Linked DNA regions of Actinoalloteichus fjordicus. The protein of the gene in region 2 interacts with the protein of the main gene of each other region in a pairwise test. Links are inferred from orthologs where the notes say so. Each region holds a gene or a part of one and is shown on either strand. Other genes may lie near its edges. The genes, in order: rlmB and tsaE.

Region 1 (3,310 bases), 6.2 Mb from region 2 along the record:
TGCGCAGCGGACTGAATTTCGACGTACTGCGTCGGTGGCTGATAGTCGCGGGCTATGACGTGCTGTTGGTGCGCAACGTCACGGACATCGACGACAAGGTCCTCACCAAGGCCGCCGCCGCGGGTAGGCCGTGGTGGGAGTGGGCCGCGCGATTCGAGCGGGCCTTCGAGGACGCCTACGACGCGCTGGGCTGCCTCGCGCCGTCGATCACGCCGAGGGCCACCGGTCACGTGCCGCAGATGATCGAGCTGATGCAGCGGTTGATCGATCGAGGCCACGCCTACGCCGCGGACGGCGACGTCTACTTCTCGGTGACGAGCCACCCCTCCTACGGTGAGCTGTCCGGTCAGCGCCTGTCCGAGATGCAGCAGGGCGAGACCGCCGCGACCGGCAAGCGCGACCCGCGCGACTTCACGCTCTGGAAGGCCGCCAAGCCGGGAGAGCCCTCGTGGGAGACGCCCTGGGGTGCGGGGCGCCCCGGCTGGCACCTGGAGTGCTCGGCGATGGCCACCTACTACTTGGGGCCCCGGTTCGACATCCACGGCGGGGGCGCCGATCTGGTCTTCCCGCACCACGAGAACGAGGTCGCCCAGTCGACGGCGGCAGGCGACGGCTTCGCCGAGTACTGGCTGCACAACGCCTGGGTGACGATGAGCGGCGAGAAGATGTCGAAGTCGCTCGGCAACACCGTCGGCATCCCCGTGATGCTGGAGCGGGTGCGCGCCCCTGAGCTGCGTTACTACCTCGTGTCGGCGCACTATCGGTCGAACCTGGAGTACAGCGAGGAGGCTCTCGCCGAGGCGGCGAAGGCCTATCAGCGCATCGAGGCCTTCGTCCGCAAGGCGGTCGGGGCCGCAGGCGAACTGCCGGTGGCCGACGCCGGGTCGTCGACCTCGGCGGCCCGTGTCGAGTTCAGCGCCGCGATGGACGACGACCTCAACGTGCCGAGGGCACTCGCCGTCGTGCACAACCAGGTTCGCCTGGGCAATCAGCTGCTGGCCGACGACTCGAACGGCGACGACGGCGGCAGGCTCGCGGAGCACGTCGCCCTGGTGCGGTGGATGCTCGCCTGCCTCGGTCTCGACCCGCTCGGCGCGGAATGGCACACGGCGGCAGGCAGCACCGAGGACCGGGCGGTACAGGTGCTCGGCGATCTCGTGGAACAGTTGTTGGCCGAGCGGCAGACCGCTCGGGCAGCCCGCGACTTCACGAGCGCCGACGCGATCCGCGATCGACTGCTCGCTGTCGGGGTCGCCGTCGAGGACGGTCCGGACGGGCCGACATGGACTGTGAAGGACGGCAACTGATGGCGGGCAACTCTCAGCGGCGCGGCGCGATGCGCAAGCCCGGAACGAAGAAGGGCGCCGTGACGGGGTCCGGCGGCCAGCGTCGCAAGGCGCTGGAGGGCAGGGGTCCGACGCCGCGCGCCGAGGACCGGCCTTATCACCCCGCACATCGGCGTGCCGAGTTGGCCAATCGCGCGGAGGCCAAGCGGGTCCAGCGCGGCAAGGCCGCGGCAGCGGCTCCGGAGACCATCGCCGGGCGTAACCCGGTGGTCGAGTGCCTGCGGGCCGGGGTGCCTGCCACGGCACTGCACATCGCCACCGGCATCGACACGGACGACCGGGTCGCGGAGGCCGTGAGCCTCGCCGCAGATGCGGGCATCTCGGTGCTCGAGGTGTCCCGCACGGAGCTGGACCGCATCACCCAGGGCGCCATGCACCAGGGGATCGGCCTTCAGGTCCCGCCGTTCGACTATGCCCACCCCGACGACCTGCTGGCCAAGGCACGCGAGTCGGGTCGCCAGCCGCTGCTCGTGGCGCTGGACGGGGTCACCGACCCGCGCAATCTCGGCGCTGTCATCCGCTCGGCTGCGGCGTTCGGCGCCGACGGCGTGGTGGTCCCGCAGCGTCGTAGCGCCGGGCTGACGGCAGTGGCCTGGCGAACCAGCGCGGGCACGGCGGCGCGGCTGCCGGTGGCCAAGGCCACCAACCTCACCAGGACCCTGAAGGACTGGGCCAAGCAGGGCCTGATGATCGTCGGACTCGACGCGGACGGCTCGATCACGGTCGACGAGCTGGACCTGGCCACCGGTCCGCTGGTCGTCGTCGTCGGCTCCGAAGGGCGCGGCCTGTCGCGGCTGGTCCGGGAGACCTGCGACGCGACGGTGTCGATCCCGATGGCCTCGGACGTCGAGTCGTTGAACGCCTCGGTCGCGACGGGCGTGGTACTGGCCGAGGTTGCTCGGCGTCGGCGCATCTCCTGACGCCGGAGTTCCCCAGGTCGCCCATTTCGGGCACCCGGCGGCTGCCGGTCGGTTAGAGTCGTTCGCCAGACGTCGATAAGGCCGAGGATGTCGTTCGCCAGTCCGCTGTTCCTGTGGTACTTCATGCCTGCCGTCCTGCTGGCAGTGCTGATCGCACCCCGGAGTTGGCGCAACGGCGTCATCGCGGTGGCGAGCCTGGTGTTCTATGCCAGCGGCGCGGGCGGAACCACGCTCCTGCTGCTGGCGTGCATCGTGGTCAACTATCTGGTCGCGCCCGCATTACAGCCGGACGAATGGGATCTGGAACGGCGGCGTAAACGCTGGCTGCTCATCGGCGTGATCAGCTTCAACCTCTCGATCCTCTTCGTCTGGAAGTACGCCGGCTTCGCCACCGAACAGGCCGCCGTGCTCGCGAGCTGGTTCGGCGCCGACCTGCCGGTGGTGGAGCTGGCGTTGCCGATCGGTATCTCCTTCTACACCTTCCATCACATCTCCTATGTGGTGGACATCTATCGGGGCGAGCGACCCGCGCTGCGCAATCCGGTCTCGTTCGTCACCTATATCGCGATGTTTCCGCAACTCGTGGCCGGGCCGATCATCCGCTATCGCGAGATCGCCGACCAGCTTCCGCAGCAACGCAGTCACCGGCTGGACGACATCGCCGCCGGGCTGCCCCGGTTCGCGCTCGGTCTCGCGAAGAAGGTCATCGTCGCCGATTCGCTGGCGCCGGTGGTCAACGCGTGTTTCAACACGCCCGCTGAGGATATGACCTTCGCGATCGCCTGGTTGGGGGCGATCGGTTACACCCTCCAGCTCTACTTCGACTTCTCCGGCTACTCGGACATGGCGATCGGCTTAGGCCGGATGCTCGGATTCCGCCTGCCGGAGAACTTCGCCCGGCCCTATTCCTCGGTGACCGTCACCGAATTCTGGCGACGGTGGCACATGTCGCTGTCCCGCTGGTTCCGGGACTACGTCTACATCCCGCTGGGCGGCAATCGGCATGGGGCGGTGCAGACGTATCGCAATCTCTGGATCATCTTC
Region 2 (3,307 bases):
ACCGGCCGAGGGGACGTCGGGTCGTCGTCGACGGAGCGAATGCCGCCGTCGACGGAGGCGAGGCACGTCCCGAGCACCACGCGGAGGCGGACGAATGAAACCGTGGCATGTCGTGGGCGTCGTCGGCGGCCTGGTCGGCGCGGCCGTGGGTGGTGCCGTCGTCGGCGTCGCCGCCCAGAGCGCCCGGCTGGCCGCCCAGCGCGCAGGCGAAGCGGACCCGCTGGCTGACGAGCAACTGGGAATGCTGGCACCCGATCGCGAGTACACGGTGGCCGCCGACGACGGACTGCCGATCGCCGTGGAGGAGGTGGGCCCCGCCGACGGCGGCGAGCCCGAACTCACGGTCGTCCTGGTGCACGGCTACGTGTTGGACCGCCGGTGCTGGCACTTCCAACGGCGCGACCTGCCGTTGATGACCGATCCTCGGGTCCGGGTGATCTCCTACGACCAGCGCAGTCACGGCCGGTCCGGCCGGGCGCGGCTGGCGTCGTCGACGATCGAGCAGCTCGGCCGTGATCTGGCGGGGGTACTGCGGGTGGCCGCGCCGGAGGGTCCGTTGGTGCTGGTCGGGCACTCGATGGGCGGCATGACGATCATGGCGCTCGCCGAGCAGTACCCCGAGCTGTTCCTCGAGCGGATCAAGGGCGTCGCCCTGATCGGCACGGCGGCGGGCGAGCTGGGGAAGTCCGGCCTGTCCCGGTCGTTCCTCAACCGGCGCAATCCGATGACGAGGGGCCTCGGACGGGTGGCCTCCTGGCAGCCTGGGCTGTTCGAGATGGTCCGACGCGCGGGCGGCGGGATCACCAGGAGCGGGGTGCGCTCGATCGCCTTCGGCGACCGGAAGGTCAGCCCGTACCTGGTCGACCTGATGGCGGAGATGATCACGTCGACGCCGTTGCAGGTCGTCACCGACTTCCTGGAGACGCTGGGCACCCACGATCGCTATACGGCGCTGGTCGGGCTGCGGCACTGCGAAGTGCTGGTGTTGGCGGGCGACGCCGACCGGATCACCCCGTTCTGGCATTCGGAGGTCATCGCCAGAGAACTGCCGAACGCGGAGTTCGTCCGGATCGAGGGCGCGGGGCACATGGTGATGCTGGAACAGGCGGACCGCTGCACGGAGGCCGTGCGGCAGCTCGTGCGCAGGGTCAGCGGCAGGCGCCGGGCGCCGATCCGACCGGAGGAGGCCGAGGCGTGATCGACGACGCGACCGCAGCAGACCTGCCCGGCCGGAGCGTGTCCCCCGCCCGTTCCGGCGCCGAGGGCCGCGTCGCCGACGGCACGGCGGCGGCCGTGGAGCGACGCCGGACCCTGCCCACACCCGCCGACACCCATGCGCTGGGGCAGCGGCTGGGCGGGATCGTCGAGGCAGGCGATCTTGTGGTGCTGGCAGGCCCGCTCGGCGCGGGCAAGACGGCACTCACCCAGGGCATCGGTGCCGGGCTGGGCGTCCTCGGGCGGGTCACCTCGCCGACCTTCGTCATCGCTCGGCTGCACCGTCCCGCGCCGGACGGGCGTGGGGTGGCGCTGGTGCACGTCGACGCCTACCGGCTCGGCGGGTTCGGCGAGCTGGAGGATCTCGACCTCGGACTCGACCTCGACCAGGCCGTGGTCGTCGTGGAATGGGGGGAGGGGCTGGCAGAGACGTTGACCGACGAGCACCTGCTCATCAGGATGGACCGCCGACCCGACGACACGCGCGAGGCGATGCTGCTCGCGGGCGGCCCGACCTGGGCTCGGCGGCTCGCCACGCTCTGAAGCCGGTCTGTGATCCCTGCTGTCGGAGTTGCGCGGTGATCGGGCGCGGGTCGCGATCGTGTGTGCCTGTCGGTAGTGGTCTGCTGCCCGTTCGACCTGTCCCAGGGCGGCGGCGAGGTGACCGAGGTGTTGTGCGGTGGGGCCGAGGGTGAGCAGCCCGCTGCCTGCCCCCGCGAGTTCTCCTGCAGCCGGGAGCGGTCGTTCATAGAGCCGTGCCATCGTCGGCCGGTCGGCTGCCCTGATCGCGATCATGGCGTGCAGGCAGGTACGCGCCTCGAACAGCAGATCGGGTGGGGAGTCCGGCACGCTGCCTGCGACGTCGCCTCACCATGGCTCGCTCCTGTCGCCTGGCAGCTCATCCACGGCGCTCCCCACGCAGGACTCCAGAGGGATCGAAGACAGACCGAGAGTCTGTCTTCGATCCCTGCTTTCGGAGTTGTGTGGGGCCGGCGCGGCGATCTGCGGCGTTGTCGTCGGTCACCATGGCTCCGCCATGGCTCTCTCCTCCGCCTGGCAGCTCATCCATGCCGCTCCCCGCTCAGGACTCCAGAGGGACCGAAGACAGACTCTGAGTCGGTTCCTGCTGCTCGGCGTACCTGATCGGGGTGCGGAGTCGGCCTCGTCGCGTGCGGTTTCTCGGGTCGCTTCCGACGTCGACTGTCGCCGATCTCGGCCGGGGTGGAACGCCAGGCCCGTCGCATCCGTTTCCTGCGTCGCCCGAGCCGCCCGGGGCTCGGTCCGCGTGCGGACCCGACGCGCACCCGGTGTGGGCTGCCCGCTCGTCGTCCGCTCCGGTGCGCAGCAGGCAGCGGAGGAAGCATCCGGCGTCTCGACTCCTCGGGCCCGGAAACGGGGTCGGGCTCGGCACAGTCGGTGCCGTCCCGCGTCGCCGTTCCGGCACCGCACCGCGCAGCTGGACGATGGCTGCCGGGTCACCGGGGCTTCCGCAGGCCGGATCGGGTCGACGCCGCGCCCGGCTCGTGATCAGCTTCGGGTACCGCGCTGACCGCGTCCGGTCAGTTCCTCGGCTACCGCCTCGGCGGCCCGCCGCAGGGCGGGAAGCAGCGCCGCCTCGCCGATCCGCTGCATGCGGTCCTGCGGACCGCTCACCGAGACCGCGGTGGGCGTGTCTGCGGTCGGCACGGCCACCGCGAGGCAGCGCACCCCGAGTTCCTGTTCCTGAGCGTCGATCGCGTGGCCCGTGCGACGGATCTGCCGCAGCTCGTCGATCAGCGCGTCGGGCGTGGTGATGGTGTGCTCGGTCTGTGCAGGCATCCCGGCGCTGCGGACGAGGTCCAACGCCTGTTCCTCCGGGAGCAGCGCGAGCACCGCCTTGCCCACCGCGGTGCTGTGTGCGGGCACCCGCCTGCCGACCTCGGTGAACATCCGCATCGAATGAGGCGACGGCGCCTGGGCCACGTAGACGAGCTGGCTGCCCTCCAACACCGCGAGGTTGGCGGTCTCGCCGGTCGCCTCGGTCAGCTCCGCCAGCCGGGGGCGGGCCCAGGTGCCCAGTGCCCGTCCGGCGGTCTCGCCGAGCCGGATCAGT

What was found.
Region 1: the proteins of tsaE (region 2) and rlmB interact in binary tests that used the Escherichia coli proteins (3 or more experiments, as listed by UniProt). The link is inferred for Actinoalloteichus fjordicus from one-to-one orthologs.

What each region holds. Positions count from the first base shown.
Region 1 is NZ_CP016076.1:375,958-379,267, forward strand. What follows is about bases 287-3,286. They hold rlmB (23S rRNA (guanosine(2251)-2'-O)-methyltransferase RlmB), read left to right. Parts: upstream 287-1,306; coding sequence 1,307-2,266; downstream 2,267-3,286. Other genes in these bases: cysS (cysteine--tRNA ligase), read left to right, coding at 287-1,307; UA74_RS01670 (MBOAT family O-acyltransferase), read left to right, coding at 2,354-3,286. Also shown: more of cysS, read left to right, coding at 1-286; more of UA74_RS01670, read left to right, coding at 3,287-3,310. UniProt on the Escherichia coli protein: Specifically methylates the ribose of guanosine 2251 in 23S rRNA.
Region 2 is NZ_CP016076.1:6,586,514-6,589,820, reverse strand. What follows is about bases 29-3,025. They hold tsaE (tRNA (adenosine(37)-N6)-threonylcarbamoyltransferase complex ATPase subunit type 1 TsaE), read left to right. Parts: upstream 29-1,293; coding sequence 1,294-1,758; downstream 1,759-3,025. Other genes in these bases: UA74_RS28140 (IclR family transcriptional regulator), read right to left, coding at 2,743-3,025; UA74_RS28155 (alpha/beta fold hydrolase), read left to right, coding at 95-1,198; alr (alanine racemase), read left to right, coding at 29-98. Outside these bases: more of alr, read left to right, coding at 1-28; more of UA74_RS28140, read right to left, coding at 3,026-3,307. UniProt on the Escherichia coli protein: Required for the formation of a threonylcarbamoyl group on adenosine at position 37 (t(6)A37) in tRNAs that read codons beginning with adenine.